DNA from 3 places in the Halomonas sp. AOP12-B1-6 genome. Region 3 is predicted to be linked to each of the others. Evidence: predicted binding sites of a transcription regulator. Region 3 holds the regulator's gene; each other region holds the start of a gene.

Region 1 (3,280 bases), on a different contig from region 3:
ATTTAGATATCGATGCCCATGCTATTTGGCCGTTAAGCGATACGTTAGCCAGGAATACGGAGGAGCTGTACGTCGTCACGCGGCGCGGGGATTTCAGTAATTACTTTATTGCCAGCAAGCCTCAAAACCCGAATCTCGAAAAATTAATCAATCAGGTTAATAACAATATTAAAGACAATCAGCTCACTAACGTATTTGAGCTAACCGGGCCAGGCGTGTTCAATCAATTGCTAAACATACAAGAGGTGCCCACGGTTTCTTACCGCCATGCCTGCAATCAAGGCAGCTTTACTAACGAGCACTTTCAGTACATCGATAAAGCAGCGGGAAAGTGGACCAAAGAGCAACAAAAAGTGAGTATTGTTCGCCAAGAAGAACCATAAGTATCTAAGCAAAAAGCCCTGAATTAACAGGGCCTCTTTTCACATACGCACTAACGTGACGTTTACTTATAAACAGGCAGTCGCGCGCAAACCCCAGCTACTTTGTCCAACACCTGCGCTTCAATAGCGCTGGTGTCTTCGCCGTTGGCTAATACATCCAGAATGTCGCAGATCCAACCGGCCAACGTGCTGCACTCTTGCTCACCGAAACCGCGTGTGGTCACCGCAGGCGTACCAATACGCAAACCTGAGGTTACAAACGGGCTTTGTGGGTCGTTAGGTACGGCATTTTTATTAACGGTAATGTGGGCGCGGCCCAAAGCGGCGTCCGCGTCTTTACCGGTAACACCTTGCTTGATCAGCGACAGCAGAAATAAGTGGTCTTCGGTGCCGCCAGAAACGATATCGTAGCCGCGGTCAATGAATACACTGGCCATTGCCTGAGCATTTTTGACCACCTGCTGTTGATACGTTTTGAACGCAGGCTCCATGGCTTCTTTGAAGCAGATCGCTTTTGCCGCAATCACGTGCATCAAAGGACCGCCCTGGCCACCCGGGAATACCGCTGACTGCAACTTTTTCTCAATATCAGCGTCGTTTTCCGCCGAGAGAATCACACCGCTGCGCGGGCCACGTAGCGTTTTATGGGTGGTAGACGTCACGACGTGGGCATGAGGCAAAGGGCTTGGATAGACACCCGCCGCGACAAGACCTGCCACGTGGGCCATATCCACCAACAGGTAAGCGCCCACTTCATCGGCGATTTCGCGGAACTTGGCCCAATCAACGATCTGAGAATACGCGGAAAAACCGGCGATGATCATCTTCGGCTTGTGCTCGCGAGCAAGCGCGGCCACTTGATCGTAGTCGATCAAGCCCTGCTCATTCAAACCGTACTGAATGGCATTGAAGTGCCTGCCCGAAAAGCTTGGCTTGGCACCGTGGGTCAGGTGGCCGCCTGCATCCAAGCTCATCCCTAGAATGGTATCGCCAGGCTTAACGAGCGCTAAAAAGACGGCGCTATTGGCCTGGGAGCCAGAATGCGGCTGAACGTTGACATAGGTTGCGCCAAACAGTTCTTTGGCGTAATCAATGGCCAGAGTTTCAGCAATATCGACGAATTCACAGCCACCGTAGTAGCGCTTACCGGGATAGCCTTCGGCGTATTTATTGGTTAGCTGACTACCTTGTGCTTCCAGTACGCGGGGGCTGGCGTAGTTTTCAGAAGCAATCAGCTCGATGTGGGCTTCTTGGCGTGCTACTTCTTTCTGCATGGCATCAAAAAGCACATCATCAAATCCGGCAATTGTCATATCGCGGCTGAACATCGGCAGGCACCTCGTAACGAGAAAGAGTCATCATGGAAGAAGCGAGGGCGCTATCATAACGCAGCCTGACACGACTTTCATCGCATCCGCATCAGGTTGTTAATGCACAGCATTCATCTTTAAGGCTTGGTAGCAGCATTTGTGAGACACCGCTTTAGCTCGCGAATCTTTAGGTTGCTACCCACCTCATCCCTGCTGACTTGCATTTTCGTCGCCAAGACCGAATACTGTATGTCCATACATGCACCATATCAGCCAGGGTGTCGACAATGCCGGGTCAGCACACTCCACTTACCCCCACCTTGCCGTTAATATCGCAGCCGCAGCCTTATCTAACGCTGACAGGCCGAGCGGGGTTTAGCGGTTTTCCTTCGCCTGCGCAGGATTACGAGCCACGCACGCTAGACCTCAATACACGATTGATAAAAAATCCTACCGAGACGTTTTATATCACTGCCGCAGGCGACAGCATGGAGGGCTGGGGTATTTTTGACAGCGATTTACTGATTGTCGACCGCGGCGTAAAACCTCGCTTAGGACATATATTGGTGGCGATGTTTGACGGCGAAGTATTGATTAAACGTTACGCGCTCTATCAAGGCACACCGCACCTTTGCTCTGCCCATCCGCACTACCCGCCCCTGCCGCTTGAAGGCACCGACTGCCAGCTATGGGGCGTGGTGCGCGCCGTCGTGCATGAATATTTGCGATGAAATGAGGGCTTAAGATGATTGGCTTGGTCGATGCCAATAATTTCTATGTCAGCTGCGAGCGTATCTTTCAACCTAAGCTTGAAGACAGGCCTGTCGGTGTTATGTCGAATAACGATGGGTGCATTATCGCCCGCTCAGCCGAGCTTAAAGCGCTGGATATTCCCATGGGGACGCCGGCGTTTAAACTTGAAGCGCTGCGTCAGCGTGGCGACATCCACCTATTGTCGTCTAACTACGAACTTTACGGCGATATGTCGGCACGGCTGACCCAGCTACTGCGCAATGCCTGCCCGGACGTTGCCCCCTACTCAATCGATGAAATGTTCGTCTATTTAGAAAGTTTCACCACAGAGCAATGTGACGCTCTAGGGCGGAAGCTGCGTCAGCGCATTCGGCGTCATTTAGGCCTGCCGGTGTGCGTTGGGCTGGCCCCCACGCACACACTCGCCAAGCTGGCTAACCACGTTGCCAAGCAAGACCCTTACTACCAAGGCGTTTGCCTACTCGGTGGGCAGGATCACACGACAGAGGCGCTGCTCAAACGCACGCCGGTAAGCCGCGTGTGGGGCGTCGGGCATCGCCTGGCCGAGCGCTTAGCCATCGGCGGAGTGAGGACCGCCTGGGAATTAAGAGAAAGCGATGAAAAACAGCTGCGTAAGCGTTTCTCAGTAATACTCGCGCGCACGGCGCTTGAGCTACGCGGCACGCCATGCTTAACAATGAACGCATTGGATCTACCGCGCCAGCGCATTATGACATCACGTTCGTTTGGCCAACCGACAGGCGACTTTACGCAGGTGCATAACGCTCTACGCCGACACGCCCAGCGTAGCGCTGAAAAACTGCGCGAGCAGCG
Region 2 (3,280 bases), on a different contig from region 3:
GAGAGCGTGACACCGCCAAGCATGCGCGCTAGCTCGCTGATACGGCCGCGTTCATCGAGCAGTGCCATTTGAGTGAGAGTGGTGTCGCGTTTTGCCTGCTTTTCGATATGTAAGTGTTGATGCGCCTGTGCCGCCACCTGGGGCAGGTGCGTAACGGTCATTACCTGGCCGTTTTGGCCTAGCTTGCGCAGCAGTTGGCCAACAATTTCTGCCGTGGCGCCCGATATGCCTACGTCTACCTCATCAAACACTAGGCTGGGGACGGTTGAGTGCGTCGCGGCAACCACTTGAATCGCCAAACTGATCCGCGATAGCTCGCCACCGGAGGCCACCTTGGTGAGCGGTCTCGCGGGCTGCCCAGGGTTGGCGCTGATCAAAAACTGCACGCGGTCCAGTCCTTCTGGGCTAGGCGCATCTTTCGCAATGACGCCTACTTCAAAGCGTGCTTTGCCCATGGCTAAGTAGCCCAACTGCTGCTGGACCTCTTTGCTCAGGCGAAGCGCGGCTTTGTGACGGCTATCACTAATTTTTTTGGCTTCTTGACGATAGCGCTCACGATATTCGACGACTTGAGCGCTTAAGGCTTCAAGATCATTGCCCCCTCCATTGAGCTGCGCAACTTCTTGCTGTAAATCGGTATGCAGGGCGCAGAGCTCTTCAGGGGCAACATGATGTTTACGGGCAATCCGATGGACATCGGTCATTCTTTCCTCAACCCAGGCGAGCCGTTCAGGGTCTAGCTCGGTGGTGCTGGCGAGGCGGTTTAGCTCGCTAGACGCTTCTTCTACCTGAATGCGCGCATCGCTGAGCATGGCGAGCGTATTGGCCAAGGTGCCTTTGTCGCTGCCTGGCAGCGCGCTTAAGTGCGCGAAGGCTTGATTTAATAACGACAGCGCGCCGCTTTCATCACCGGCGCAGCAGTCGGCGGCAAATTGCGTTTCACGCAGGGTCTCTTCGGCATGGGCGAGCGTGTGCTGCTCTTCTTCTAATGTTGCCAGCTCACCTTCCGCTAACGCCAACTGGTCAAGTTCTTCAACTTGGTAGCGCAGTAGCTGGCGTTTGGCCTCTACTTCACTGCCTTCTTCGCTGATTTTTTTAAGCTGGCGGCGCGCGTTGCGCCACTCACGAAACGTCTCCGCTAATTGAGAGGTTGCGCTATTGAGACCGGCATAATCATCCAGTAAGGCAAGGTGCGTCTCTTCGCGCATTAGCGCATGGTGAGCGTGCTGTCCGTGGATCTGAATAAGCTGTTCGCCGAGCGATTTTAGATCCGAGATAGTGGCGGGATGACCATTGATCCATGCTTTGGAGCGGCCGCTGGCGGTCACGACGCGACGCAGCAAGCATTCTTCAGAAGGCAGGTCGCGTGCGGTTAGCCACTCAATGGCGGCGGGCAGGTGCTGAATGTCGAAGCGTGCAGAGAGGTCGGTGCGTTCGCGTCCGTGGCGCACGCAGCCGGCATCGGCACGTTCGCCCAGACACAGCCCGAGGGCGCCTAAGAGAATCGATTTACCCGCCCCGGTTTCCCCGGTAATGGCGGTCATGCCACCGGTTAAGTCGAGCTCTAAGTGATCGACAATGGCGAAATCTTGAATAGCTAGCTGAGTGAGCATGACGCCTCCTGAGGCGGTACGGCGCAGAAGCTGGATACTTATCCAATAGTTGTTGATTTATACAGTAGTTAATAACTCACTTCAATGCACCTCTTGAGATGGCGTTTATGGCCCCCATATAGCGTGCATAGCTAATTATGAACTTGTCTCTTTGCGCGCAACTCGGTGTAGAAGCGCCTTACTTTCTAGGAGCACAACATGGCGAAAGAACCGCAAACTCCGTTGGATGACGAACTGAACCGCCACGAGCATGAAGCAGACGGCGCTGAACAGGCGGCTGAAAAAGCCGCCGAAGAGCGTTTGCTGGAAGGCGAGCTGGAAGGGCTAATTAACGACGACGAGCCGTTAGACGGCGGTCTTGATAACCCAGAAGCTGAAATGCTAGCCGCCAAGGTTGATGAACTAGAGCAAAGCTTAGCCGAAGCGAAAGACCAAGCGCTGCGCGCCGCTGCCGAAGCACAAAATGTGCGCCGCCGTGCCGAGCAAGAAGCCGACAAAGCCCGCAAGTTCGCGCTCGAAAAGTTTGTCAAAGAGCTGCTGCCGGTGGTGGATAGCCTTGAGAAAGCGCTGGAAAACATGGAAGAAGATGCTTCCGATGTGCACCGTGAAGGTGTTTCCATGACGTTAAGAATGCAGCTGGATGCGCTCAACAAATTTGGCGTTGAGAGTATCGAGCCCCATGGCGAGCCTTTCGACCCTCAAGTGCATGAGGCGATGGCCATGGTACCCAATCCGGAGCTTGATCCTAATACCGTGATGGATGTCATGCAGAAAGGTTATTTGCTTAACGGACGCCTTGTGCGCCCGGCGATGGTCATCGTGAGCCAGAAAGCCAATTAAGCAATTGGTGACACAAGGTGTGAAAAAACCCTTGAAAAGCTAGCGGCGGCCCCCAGATATAGGGCAACCCCGCGGGGAAACCCGCAGTTATGTTTTAAATTTTTTGTTTATAACTACCAAATTCGAGGTTATTGCTATGGGACGTATTATTGGTATCGACCTGGGCACCACCAACTCTTGTGTGGCCGTGCTTGATGGTGACAGTGCTAAAGTTATTGAAAATGCCGAAGGTGGTCGTACCACGCCTTCTATCATCGCCTATACCGACGATGGTGAAACACTGGTCGGCCAGGCCGCCAAGCGTCAAGCGGTCACCAACCCAGAAAATACGCTGTATGCCATCAAGCGCTTAATTGGCCGTCGTTTTAAAGACGACGTTGTCCAGAAAGACATCAAGATGGTGCCTTACAAAATTGCCGAAGCAGACAACGGGGATGCGTGGGTTGAAGTAAAAGGCAAAAAAATGGCACCCCCGCAGGTTAGTGCGGAAGTGCTGAAGAAAATGAAAAAGACCGCCGAAGACTACTTGGGCGAAGCGGTGACCGAAGCGGTTATTACTGTGCCGGCCTACTTTAACGACAGCCAGCGTCAGGCGACTAAAGATGCCGGCCGCATCGCGGGTCTAGACGTTAAGCGCATTATCAACGAGCCGACCGCTGCCGCACTGGCCTACGGTATGGACAAGTCGCGCGGCGACAAAACCATCGCGGTTTATGACCTGGGTGGCGGTACTTTCGATATTTCTATCATCGAAATTGCTGACGTTGACGGCGAAACTCAGTTTGAAGTGCTGGCCACCAATGGCGACACCTTCCTGGGCGGTGAAG
Region 3 (3,280 bases):
GTGCCGGGCAACGACAATGCAAAGATATGTAGCAAATCGCTGTTGCGTAGCCGAATGCATCCGTGCGAAGCGGCGACGCCCATCGGCTGATCGGTAGGCGTACCGTGCAGATAGATATAGCGCCGCTGCGAATCAACCTGACCGCCACGATTCACGCCTCTTTCTAACCCACAAAGCCACAGAATCCGCGTCAAAATCCAATCACGCTGCGGGTAGGCTTCGCCTAACGCTGGCGAGAATACTTCCTCAGTCCAGCGGCGGCCACGAAATACCGCATTCTCGGGCAAGCCACTGCCAATCGCGGCGCGCACATAGTGCCAGCCATGCGGCGTCTTACCGCTGCCATTATGCTCACCAACACCGGCAACGCCAGAAGAAATAGCGCACTCATGCAGCACTTTAGGCCCCCGCCAACAGCGCAGCAGCTGCTCGGTAGTATCTATCTCAAGCCAGATGTTCTCGGTTGGGGGTAGCTCAGCTAACCTTGGCGTTCGCATGGTGTCCTTCTTCTAAAGTTGGGGGTAGTGGCGCATTCATCGCAGCCACGACTACCGGGCGCAAGCGCCGGATTAAGTCCCGCACCGATACCTGCTCGTGGTAATCCTTTTCCGCAATATCACGCAGGGCATCAAGGCCTGACAGGGTGAAGATAACAGTGCCTAGCATGAAGTGTAGCCGCCAAAAGCGCTCTGCATCGGGCAGTTCAGGGGTTGCTTGGCGCACTAGCTCAGTGAAGCGCGTAAACACATCCCCATATTCTTGCTGTATATGTCGCCTTAAATGCCCTTGAGCCTGACTGTAGGCTAAGCCTAGCAGGCGCATAAAGACCTTCAAGCTATTACGCTCAGCGGGCACCGCAAGAACCGTCGTTGCCATAGTTTCAAGCAGCGTTTCCAGCGGTATCACCTGCCCATCATGCTGAGCCTCAAGCTCATCAAGCGCAGTGTGAAAACGCAGCGTAAAAGGATCCAGATAGCGGGAAAAAACAGCCTGAATTAAGGCTTTTTTGGAGCCAAAATGATAATTCACAGCAGCAAGATTGACGCGCGCCTTGCTAGTGATGTTGCGCAGCGAGGTTTCAGCAAAACCACGCTCTGCAAACAGCACTTCAGCGGTATCAAGTATACGGGTCACCGTATCAGATTGAGCCATGATGCTCTCCAGAGAAACAGGTGTTTAAAACATCGCAAAATACTATGCCATAACCTGGGTAGTCTCAACGCTTGATTTGTCACCACAATGCCTCGGCACTTATAAGGAAAAGCTGCATAAGAAAAAGCTTAGTTTCAAATCATTGAAGCTCCCAGAGCGGTAAATATTGGTATTGACAAGGCCATATACTGGACAGAGACACATACTGTATACTTAAACACTTACTGTTTAAGTTACCTTCATTTTATGACTGTCTATTCACAATTCTGGAGCTTGGTATGTCGCGTCCACTAACCGCTCGCCAACAGCACGTATTTGATTTTATTGTTAAAACCATGGGCGAATTTGGCTACCCTCCGACGCGCGCTGAGATCGCTAAAGCACTCGGCTTTCGCTCACCTAACGCCGCTGAGGAGCATCTACGCGCACTTGAACGCAAGGGTGTGATCCGCATCATTCGCAACACGTCACGCGGTATACGCTTGCCTAACCAAGAGCCTCAAGACGTATTGGACACATCTGTCAGTACGCTGTCTGCCACGATCGAGCCTGCTCAGGCGGGCCTGCCGGTCATTGGTGAAGTTGCCGCCGGCAGTCCTATTTTGGCTGCCGAGCATATCGACCGCTACTGCCCGCTGCCTGCTGAGTACTTCACCCCCAAAGCGGATTACTTGCTGCGCGTACGTGGCTTATCCATGAAAGATATCGGTATTTTAGAGGGTGACCTGCTGGCCGTGCACCGTACTGAGCGTGTCCGCGACGGTCAGATAGTCGTTGCCCGCTTAGATGATGAAGTCACGGTTAAACGCTTTAAGCGCCAAGGCCATCAGGTCACGCTGTTCGCAGAGAACGCCGACTTTGCGCCGATTGAAATCGATCTACGTTCCCAGTCGCTCGATATAGAAGGCGTTGGCGTTGGCGTGATTCGCGGCGGCAATGGCCAGGCGTTAGGTTAAGCCAGGCATAACGTCATTTATCAATGCCTTCATCAAACCTAATAGAGGTGGTCGCAAAAGCGGCCACCTCATAGCGATAAAGTAGCCTTATTGATAAGCCGCTTAGCTAAATACCACCGTTTTATTGCCATGGATCAGCACGCGGTCTTCTAAGTGCCAGTGTAAACCGCGTGCCAGTACCGCTTTCTCAACATCACGCCCAAAGCGCACTAAATCAGTAGGCGTATGGCAGTGGCTGACACGGTGGATATCCTGCTCAATAATGGGGCCTGCATCAAGCTCCTCGGTGACATAATGGCAGGTAGCGCCAATCAGCTTAACGCCCCGCTGGTAGGCCTGGTGATAAGGTTTTGCTCCCGCAAATGAGGGCAAAAAGCTGTGGTGAATATTGATCACTTTGCCTGAATAACGCGCGCACAGTTCGGGCGGTAGGATTTGCATATAGCGTGCGAGTACGATGCAGTCCGCCTGCGCGCTATCGATTTCAGCCTGTACCTTCGCAAATGATGCCTCTTTATCGTCAGGGTCTACCGACACGTGGTGGTAAGGAATTCCGTACCACTGCGTCAGCGAACGCAAGTCGTCATGATTGGAAATAACGCCGACAATATCGCAATCCAACTCCCCCGACTGCCAGCGATAAAGAAGGTCTACTAAGCAGTGCGATTCTCGCGACACCATCAGCACTACGCGCCGACGCTTTTGAGTATCAACCAATGCCCATTGCATGCTGAATTCTCGGGCTACCGGTTCAAAGGCGGCACGCAGCGCTTCTACCGAGATGCCTACTGAGTCTGCCAAGATTTCATAACGCATAAAAAAGCGGCCGGTCTCTAGGTCCGAATGCTGGCTGGCTTCAGTAATCGACCCGCCTTGCTGAGCAATAAAGCTCGACACGCGTGCAACAATACCCACCCGATCAGGGCAAGAAACAACTAAACGATAATAATGCGACATGTGGGCTACTCTTGACCTATTTCAAACATCACTAATGAAAAACTAACCGGATAAACCGGCTTAACAAACCATCACCTTGGCATGTTAACGACGCTGCATAGTGTATCGGAAGGACAACGATGATTGTTAGCCGCCCCTGCCTTCCCGTATAGTTAAGTCACTACTTTTTAGGCTTTTCATAACTGATGCATTCTTCACGCGTTCAAATTCGTCCC

The links. Region 3 encodes LexA, which represses DNA repair genes until DNA is damaged. Its sites were predicted from a motif close to TACTGTNTANNTANACAGTA; they were not measured.
Region 1: a site for LexA is predicted at 1,937-1,956, ahead of ACT3TR_RS01555 (LexA family protein). Genes of this name have one in related genera too.
Region 2: a site for LexA is predicted at 1,661-1,680, ahead of recN (DNA repair protein RecN). Genes of this name have one in related genera too.

The regions. Positions count from the first base shown of each region.
Region 1 is NZ_JBQSYK010000001.1:346,027-349,306, forward strand. It holds gene ACT3TR_RS01545 (glycosyltransferase family 32 protein) at 1-383, shown strand, start outside; gene glyA (serine hydroxymethyltransferase) at 446-1,711, opposite strand; gene ACT3TR_RS01555 (LexA family protein) at 1,981-2,424, shown strand; gene ACT3TR_RS01560 (Y-family DNA polymerase) at 2,439-3,280, shown strand, end outside.
Region 2 is NZ_JBQSYK010000006.1:57,387-60,666, reverse strand. It holds gene recN (DNA repair protein RecN) at 1-1,613, opposite strand, end outside; gene grpE (nucleotide exchange factor GrpE) at 1,812-2,453, shown strand; gene dnaK (molecular chaperone DnaK) at 2,590-3,280, shown strand, end outside.
Region 3 is NZ_JBQSYK010000005.1:294,554-297,833, reverse strand. It holds gene ACT3TR_RS15695 (L,D-transpeptidase) at 1-497, opposite strand, end outside; gene ACT3TR_RS15690 (TetR/AcrR family transcriptional regulator) at 475-1,152, opposite strand; gene lexA (transcriptional repressor LexA) at 1,431-2,108, shown strand; gene purU (formyltetrahydrofolate deformylase) at 2,211-3,065, opposite strand.